Regions from separate parts of the Selenomonas sp. genome, predicted to be linked through region 2. Evidence: riboswitches for the same ligand, from Rfam matches in the RefSeq annotation. Region 2 holds a riboswitch; the other holds the start of a gene.
What was found. A riboswitch is a leader RNA that binds a small molecule or an ion and turns the genes downstream of it on or off. The one in region 2 is predicted to bind cobalamin.
Positions count from the first base shown of each region.

Region 1: linked by a shared signal. The riboswitch ahead of ACO5Z0_RS09930 (methylmalonyl-CoA mutase family protein) and the one ahead of ACO5Z0_RS07045 (hypothetical protein) in region 2 are both predicted to bind cobalamin.

Region 1 covers NZ_DBHIUY010000011.1:18,061-22,328, forward strand. The annotation lists gene ACO5Z0_RS09930 (methylmalonyl-CoA mutase family protein) at 1-2,121, opposite strand, end outside; cobalamin riboswitch at 2,355-2,529, opposite strand; gene ACO5Z0_RS09935 (hypothetical protein) at 2,658-2,921, shown strand; gene ACO5Z0_RS09940 (glutamine synthetase) at 2,970-4,268, opposite strand, start outside.
Region 2 covers NZ_DBHIUY010000006.1:130,444-134,711, reverse strand. The annotation lists gene ACO5Z0_RS07050 (TonB-dependent receptor plug domain-containing protein) at 1-1,635, shown strand, start outside; cobalamin riboswitch at 1,786-1,950, shown strand; partial or broken gene ACO5Z0_RS07045 (hypothetical protein) at 2,226-4,268, shown strand, end outside.

The sequences.
Region 1 (4,268 bases), on a different contig from region 2:
CACGCCCGCTTCGCGGTAGACAGGCTCCAAATCTTTCGGCGCAGCGCCCGCGAGGAAAATCGTCGCATCAGGCAGCGCCGCACGCAGTTTCGGTGCAAGCTCCGGCACGATTTCGGGATACGTCGGATCCGTCGAGCAAATGACAACGGCGTCGGCGCCCGACTCCTTCGCAGCGGCTGCCGCCTCGTCCGTCGTCTTGAAGCCGTCGTTCAAGAGCACTTCGAAAGCGCCGACCTGCAAAAAGCTCGTCGAGAAATCGGCGCGTGCCTTATGCTGCGGAATGGGCCCCATATTCGCAAGGAATACCTTCACGTTGTCGCCGTCGTGGCTCTCACGGTACTCCTCTGTGATGCGGCGCAGCGCCTCGTAGCGTTCGCTCCAACGGTGCGCTTCAATGGCGGTGATCTTCTCCGCCGCCGCATCCGTCTGCAGCGCCTCGCGAAGCTCCGCAATCGTCGCGCCGGCTCTCGCCGCCTTGACAGCCGCTTCCGCCTTCTCACCTTTGCCCGCGCTCTTCAAGGCTGCGAGGCAATCCTTCTTGAACGCCTCATCCACATCGGCAAGATAGGCTTCGACATCCTTCGTGCGCTTTGCAAGAAGCTCTGCCGTATCTTCCGTGCGCGGGTCAAGGAGCTGCTCCGTCATGTTCGGGTACATATTATTGCCGACGATGCGATCCTTGCGCAGTTCAAGGCTCTTGAAACGCGCTTCGAGCGTCTTGGCAACCTCTTCCTGCACATAGCCCTCTTCGAGCGCTTTGACGATGCCGCCCTTGCCCTCGATCGTCTGGAACTCTGCCCAGATCTTTTCCTGAATCTCCTTCGTCAGCGTCTCGACCGCCCAAGAGCCGCCCGCTGGATCGATCGGCTGCATCAAGCCGAATTCTTCCTGCAGCATGATCTGCACGTTGCGTGCAATGCGGCGTGAGAACTCGTCGCCTTTGCGGATCGGCTCATCAAACGGGGCGTTCTCGAAAGAATCAAGTCCGCCGACGACGCCTGAGAAAATCTCCGTCGTATTGCGCAGCATATTAACGTAAGGATCATAAATTGTCTTAAAGAACAAAGCGGGGCGCGCATGAACATGAATGCGCTGCGCTTCCTCGCCGCCGCCAAACGCCTTGACGATCTGCGCCCAGATCGGACGAACCGCGCGCAGCTTGGCGATCTGCAGGAAGAAGTTCGCTCCCATCGAGAAGCCGAACATCATCTGCCCTGCCGCCTCATCCACCGTGAGACCGCGCTCTATGAGCGCACGCAGGTAAGCAACGCCGACGGCGAGCGTCGAAGCGACTTCCTGCACGTCATTGGCGCCGCCGCGCGAAACAGCATCGCTTCGCACCATGACCGTCCTGAGTTTCGGCGCGTACTGCTTCGCCCAAAGAGCCGCCTCAGCCATCTCATCGTAAAGCTGCGGAAGTGCGGCATAGTTCTCGCCGCGCTGAATCATCTCGCCCAAAGGATCCGCTCCCACGAATCCACTGAGCTTTGCAAGATCGCCGCCGTCGGACTTGACGGACGCCGCGACGAGAGAAAGCATCGGCAAAGAGGAAGCGCCTGCATAGATGTAAAGCGGACGCCGATCAAGCTTCAAGCCGTTGAGCACCGTATGCATATCCTCAACCGTCGTGATGCTGCATCCCTCATCGCCGATCTTATCGGCATCCTTCGCATCCTTGTTGAGAAGCGTCGCCGAATCCAGTCGGATGTTGTAAATGGTCGAGCCTGTGTCCGCCTCATGACGCAGCAGCTCGTTGTTCTCCTCCGGCAGCGTCTCATCGCACGACTGCGCGATGCCCCAAGGCTGCTCAATATAGCCGTTTGGACGCGCACCTCGCAGGAAATTGTCCATGCCCGGAAAATCCGTTCTCGGCAGGATATCATCCGCCATCTTGTGCGTGTACATCGGCTCAAACGTAATGCCCTCGTACGTCTTCGTGAACATCTTCTTCTCGAAGGGCGCCCCCTTCAACAGCTCGACGCAGGCCTCTTTCCACTCCTCATACGTCGGCGGCTCGAATTCGTCGAGCGGCACATCGGGGAAACTCGTTTGCTGTTCGGCCTTCTTCAAGATGGCCTGCAGGTCAAGATTCTCGTCTTGTCCCTTTGTTTCATTGCTCATACTTCCACAGCCTCCCTTAAAAATAATACGGAACACAACAAAAAAACCGCCCTGCGGAAAAGGCGGTTTCTGCATCCTGATGAACGGGCTTTTTAAAAATGTTTCTGCCTGTCATTTCCGCAGAACATCTTCTTTCCATAAAAAATCCGGTGCAAATCTGCGCCGGAGAGCCCGCCGTAACACGGCAAAATCCCCTACCCATCGCTCGCAGGTATCAGCGCGGAACGCGCCAACGGTGATTGTCAAAACAGGCAGTTCTCCTGGCTCAGATTCATCGTCCAATCATGCCTTCCCAGAGATTTCTCCAGTGGCTTCTGTATGAAGGACTCCTCTTACAGTGGCGGGACCGCTCCGGCTTCTACCGAATTCCCTATTAAGTCTTGCGACGCCTGTCTCCAACAATATGTTGTTTTCATCTTTATATTAACTCCGTTTATTGGGGATTGTCAATACTCCCGAAGTCTTTTACAATGAAAATATGGTTTGATTCCGCATCGTTTTCTACGATTTTTCAAAATTGCACAAGGAGATACAGCATGATCAAAGTTCAAGGCGCCGTCATCATCGAACAAGGCGTAACCTTCGCCATCATCGTCGTCAAACCCCACGTCACGCAGTATACGGCGCGCGCCGTATCGCTGCGCAGCGAGATCGCACCCTTTTTCCGCAACATGCCCATCGTCTTGATGTCACAGGATCGGACCGGCAAACCGCGCTATTACGGCAGAAAGGACATCGTCGATTTCTTGAAAACAGTGAAAATCGAGCAGATACCCTGGAAAACGTACCACATTTATTGATAAAGAAAGAGCGCCCGTGAAGGCGCTTTTTCTGTTGGCAGTGAGCCGTCAAATCATATTCTTTACATAAGCGTCGTAGAGCGACTTGAGCTCTTCGATCTTATCGTACATCTCCACCTGCAGGCTCGACGCCGCAGCATAGTCCCCCTCGTTCAGCGCCTTGATGAGAAGCGTGAAGAGCGACTTCTCGTCGATGCTGTCCTTCGCCAGATAGGAGCGGATGCCGTTGATCTTGTTCCAGTTGTAAGAATCCTGATCGGTCACGAAAGTCGCCTGCACTTCCTTCGCCTTGCGCACAATGTCACGGTTCTCCGGAATGATGCGGCTGATAAGCTCTGTTTTCCAGCGCAGGAGGGCGCCCGCCTTGAACGCTTCGATGATCTGCGGACGCAGAGCGCCGCCGACCGTGATGGCAGCGACCTTCTCCGCATAGTTATCGAACCCCTGCATATTCTCCCAAACCGTTGCCGGCGGTGCGCCGAAAAGGCGGCTGCGTTCATTGTCGGTATAATCCTCGAAAACATCCACCTCGCTTCGATAAGCGCGATCCTTCTCAAGATAGAAGCCCTCTGCTCCCGCTTCTTTCGAAAGCTCTGCCAACAGCTCCTGCGTCGTATGATGGACCGCCGTCTTTACGCCGTCGAGCACGGCGGAATATACGGCAGCCAAGACGAGATATATATTCGAATACGGGTTGCAGGCGCGCAGCTCAAAACGCGTCGCGTAAGGATTTCCCATATCGCGAATGAGTCCCGCGAGAATCGTGCGGTTGCGCGATGGAATCTCCGGCGTATAGCCGAGCGACGTGACGATGCAGACGGGCGCTTCAAACCCGGGCTTCAAGCGATTGAGCGAATCGTTCGTCGCCGACACGAAGGGATTGATGACCTCGTAGTTCTTCAAGAGACCCATGATCGCACCGTAGCCAACGGCGCTCAAGTAGTCCTTCTTCATATCCTGCGGCGTGAAGAGGTTGTGCACCTTGCCGTCGTCCATGACGGCAGCGATGCAAAAGTGCGTATGCTCGCCGTTGCCCGCAAGGCCGATCATCGGCTTCGCCTTGAAGTTCACCTCAAGACCGTTTTCACGGAACACCTCGCGTACCATCGTTCGCACAATCAGCTCATTGTCCGCCGCCTGCAAAGCATCAGAGAACCGCCAATCGATCTCAATCTGCTCGCAGACATGCGTCATCTTGCCCGACTCGTCGATCTGCGCCTTGAGACCGCCGACCTCCTTGTGCCCCATCTCGACCTGCAAACCATAGCGGTCAAGCAGCATGACCGCCTGCTCCAACGCCGTGCGCACAGCGCCGTGCGTGCGCTGCCAATACTGCTCCTGCATGAC
Region 2 (4,268 bases):
CCGGCAGGGTATAATAACAGCACAAAGTTCTATATCAATGGCTCGGAAGATGTTGTTGTTCTCATTGATGGTGTGAAGCAGAATTATGCAGGTGGCTTTGCGGCGTCACTGGCATCGGCGATGAAAGATCTCAGCGGTATCGATCGCATCGAGGTGCTGCGTGGCTCGGCATCAACGCTTTACGGCTCGGATGCCAAGGGCGGCGTCATCAACATCATCACGAAGAAGGCGAAGAATGCGAAAGCGACGGTTGAGGCGGCTTATGGCAGCTTCGGCAAGCAGCTCTATAGCGTTGCTTACGAGGGCAGCGAGAACGGTCTTGATTGGCGGCTCAAGTATCAGAAGGACAAGAGCAACGACTTCAAAGACGGGCATGGCAATGAAGTTCCTTCAGGACTCGACGCCGATTCCATCAACATCCACCTCGGCAAAGATCTCAGCAAGGCTTCATACCTTGTGCTCAACCTGCGCAGTTACAAGGATGGAGACCGCTATCAAGCGCTGTATGAAAAGCAGCAGGGATTGAGACAGAATCGAGGACGCTACGATCATTTTGATGTAGACTTGATCTGGAATGCGAAGATTGACGATACCTCGAAGAATCAGATGGTCCTTTCCCGCAGCCGCTATAATTATAATATCTTCACCTATGGTACATGGACGCCGTTAGGCGCAAGCTACGAGATGGACGTCTACAGCTGGAAGTTCAGTGACCAGTATGATAAGCGTCTCGGCGATCATCTCCTGACAACCGGCGTGGATTTCACGTATGACGATACGTCGATTTGGAACAGAGGAAGAGTGAGCATTGACGGGAGATCCCTCGTGAATCGTTCCGTCTATCTGCAAGATCAGTGGAACATCACGCCTGCACTCAAGCTCATCGGCGGCATTCGCTACGACAGCAATTCGGCTTTCGGCAGCCATACAAGTCCGAGCGTGAGCCTCGGCTATGATATTACGCCTAGAACTCATGCCTATGTAGCCTATACCGAGTATTTCCTGACCCCAACACCGAATCAACTCTATGCACCGACATATGGCAATCCGAACCTCAAGCCCGAGTCCGGCGATACGCGGGAGATCGGTATTGCGCATGATTTTGGCAAAGGACTGAATGTTGCAGCGCACTACTATTGGCGTCATTCCAAGGATCGCATCGGCTATCATCCCGTGACATATGTAAATATCAACGTCGGCGATGAGGATGCACATGGCTGGGATATGCAGCTTGCGAAGCGCTTTGACTCACATGTGAGTGCACGCCTTGGCTATACGAACACGCATGTTGGTAAAAACGAACAGCGCGGCGTCAATGTCGATGGTTATTTGCCGACGCATCAGTGGAATATCGGTGTGGATTACAAGAATCGGAGATTCGACGCATCTTTAATGGCACGCGCCATGATCGACCGCCCGGGTCCCGTAAACAACGCTTTTCCGGAGACGTCGTATTGGGTCTGTGATTTCGGCATGAACTATAAGATTATGGAAACGACGAAGGTCTATCTCAAGGTCAACAATCTCTTTGATAAGTTCTACGCCGAACATTCCAATGTGAAGTGGGGGGGAGCCGGTCAGTGGTGGACAGCTCCGGGACGCAGCTTTGTCGTCGGTGTGGAGCATAGCTTCTAATCGTTAAAATAATATTAAACATATACCTTACGGCTATTCATATTGTTTGATTTATGATATGATAAATGCGTGCAGGTTATAAAAGAAAAGAGGAGGCGCTTCTGCCGGTTACGGCATGGCTCTTGGGAGCTTTCCAAGAGCCAAGACAATTTCATACCACAGGAAATGGAAGCCGCAAGGCTGAGTGTGGGGAATCCGGTGCGAATCCGGAGCTGTTCCGCAACTGTATGGGGAGTCCTGCCATCGTACGTCTCTCACAAAGAGATGGCAGGATGATGAGCTAAGTCAGAGTGCCGCCTGTTTTCTTTTTATCACGTCACTTGCGCGATACAAGATGGCGCGTAGCAGGCCAAGGAGTTTGGGCTGTCGTTTAACAGTTCCCATTTTCATGGAAGGCTATGTGTTCTTTTTGTGTCGCGTTTTTTGTTTGAATAATATTAGAGGAGGCGAGGCCGGTGACGATGGAAAAACTGGCAGGGGGTTAGGCGATTTGTATAGCAGACGGTGCACATCGCGCCGCTGAGAAACATGGCAGATGAAAAGGAATCGCTGAAGAAAGCGATTTCGCAGAACAAAGGAGAGATAAAGACATGAGGAAAAAAGCGCGTCTGAAGCAGCTGACTTTAGGCATCGCCGCAGCCTTGCTGGCAGGCTCATGGCAAGCGCCCGCATGGGCGGCAGAAGAGGGGCCGATCAAGGATGCGGATAAGACGCTGACGGAAAATACGACGGTCACGGCGGGCGTCAACAGAAGGGATGGCGCTGCTTCTATCGCTATGATAAAGCAAAAGAAAGAGATCGATCTTGCCGGATATAACCTTGATTTGCGGGTTGACGGGCTGACGAATGTGGGCACGAAAGCAGCCGGCATTTATCTTGGGGATCGAGGAGGATTGACACTTTTTGGTAATCAAGCGGCGCCGAACAATAGGGGGCTTCTCAATATCAGTGTCGTTGGGGCGATTGATGAAGCAGGGAAAAAAGGTGCGGCTGTGAGCGGCATTCATATAAACTCTGAGGGGCGGAAACCCAAGGCAGAAATCAATGCCGATGTCACGATCACGCGGCTGAAAGGCGGCAAGGAGCCTGTGCGCGGCATTTGGGCGACGAAGAATGCAATACTTGACATTAAAGGCAAGTTTAAGATTGAACAGGGTGCGGTTTCGCACCGTGGTCTGGAACAAGGATGGGTAGACAAGAAGGAAGCGCATACCTTTGGTATGCATTTAGAGGGGAATAACAATAAGATTCATATTGATACCATCGATATTGACGATCCTAATATCCAACGAGGCATTCAAGTTGGAAAGGAGGGGTGGGATTTCCTGCCGTATTCCGGCAATGTCGTGCGTATCGGCGGCGGCAAGCTCAAGATTAAAGAGAACGCAGAGCATGGACATTGGCTGATGTATTTGATGGGAGCGTCAAAAGTTTATATCAATGCAGGCGGTGATGAAGAGGACGAGGATGCGTCGATCGTCCCCGGCGACAGAACGGTAGAGCTTGAAGGTGCGGTGCATATTGAAAAGGATGCTAAACTGCACTTGGGGCTGAAAGGCGCAGCTTCCAGTTGGAAAGGCGGTACCGAGAAGGACGCGAAAGGAACGGTCAACTTGTTCCTGCTCAATGGCGCGACTTGGGATACGTCGAACGGCGGACGCGGCAGCCGAATCACGAAACTCTCCAGTCATAACGGCACAGAGGGGCATATCCGTCAGAACGACACGGGCGAGCTGCACATTGAAAATTATGCAGGCAAGCAGAAGCTCTTCTATACGCATACGGGAGACGGTACGTCGTCCAGAGATTATGCAGCCGGCGACACCCATATCAAAAAAGCAGAGTCAGGATCTACAGTCACGATGGTGACGGAAAACACCGGCGGCATTGATACGCAGAATGAAGAGCAGGTGCAAAAGGTACTGAGCGCACTCGCGGGTAAACTCTACTATGACGAGGTGAAGAACGGAACGACGCATCTCAAAGGCACGGCGATGATCGCAGAAGGCTTGACAGGATCTTCGGCTGCAACAGGAGAGATGGTTTTCAATCCAGCGGATGGAGGTCAGGGCAATATCAAGTCGGCTGGACCTCTCAAGTTCAATCGGCAGATTGCCGATAATGATTGGCAAACCGAGGATCTGCTTGAGGAGTGGGGCAAAACAGAATACAGCGATGGCAAGAGCCACTATACGTTCAAGCAGGATGTTGAGCTGCAGACGGAGGCTGCCACGGGCAACGCTTTCGAGTATATCGTAGGCAGTTTGATGGCAGGCTCGGAGAGCATGAATAAGGATGGCTGGATCAATATGAACGGCCATAAGCTTAAGCTTCGTACAAAAGCGAACAGCAGTGCCTATAAAGCCGCCGGTATCAGCATCGCTGGCAACAGCATGGAGATCAAAAACTCCGGCGGGGTGGACATCGAGATCAAGGGAAATCAAAAATCTCAGAGCGGCATTTATCTGTTCAGCACAAGCGCCGGGGCGAAGCTGACCATCCATAATGACAATAGGCTGAGTCATGCCGTCAAGATTCGCAACGAGGCGACCGGCGAGAAGGAAGCCGCCATCTTGGTCGATGGCGCACACGAGAAAGCGCAGCTTGATATCAAGGGACTCGTGGACATCGAG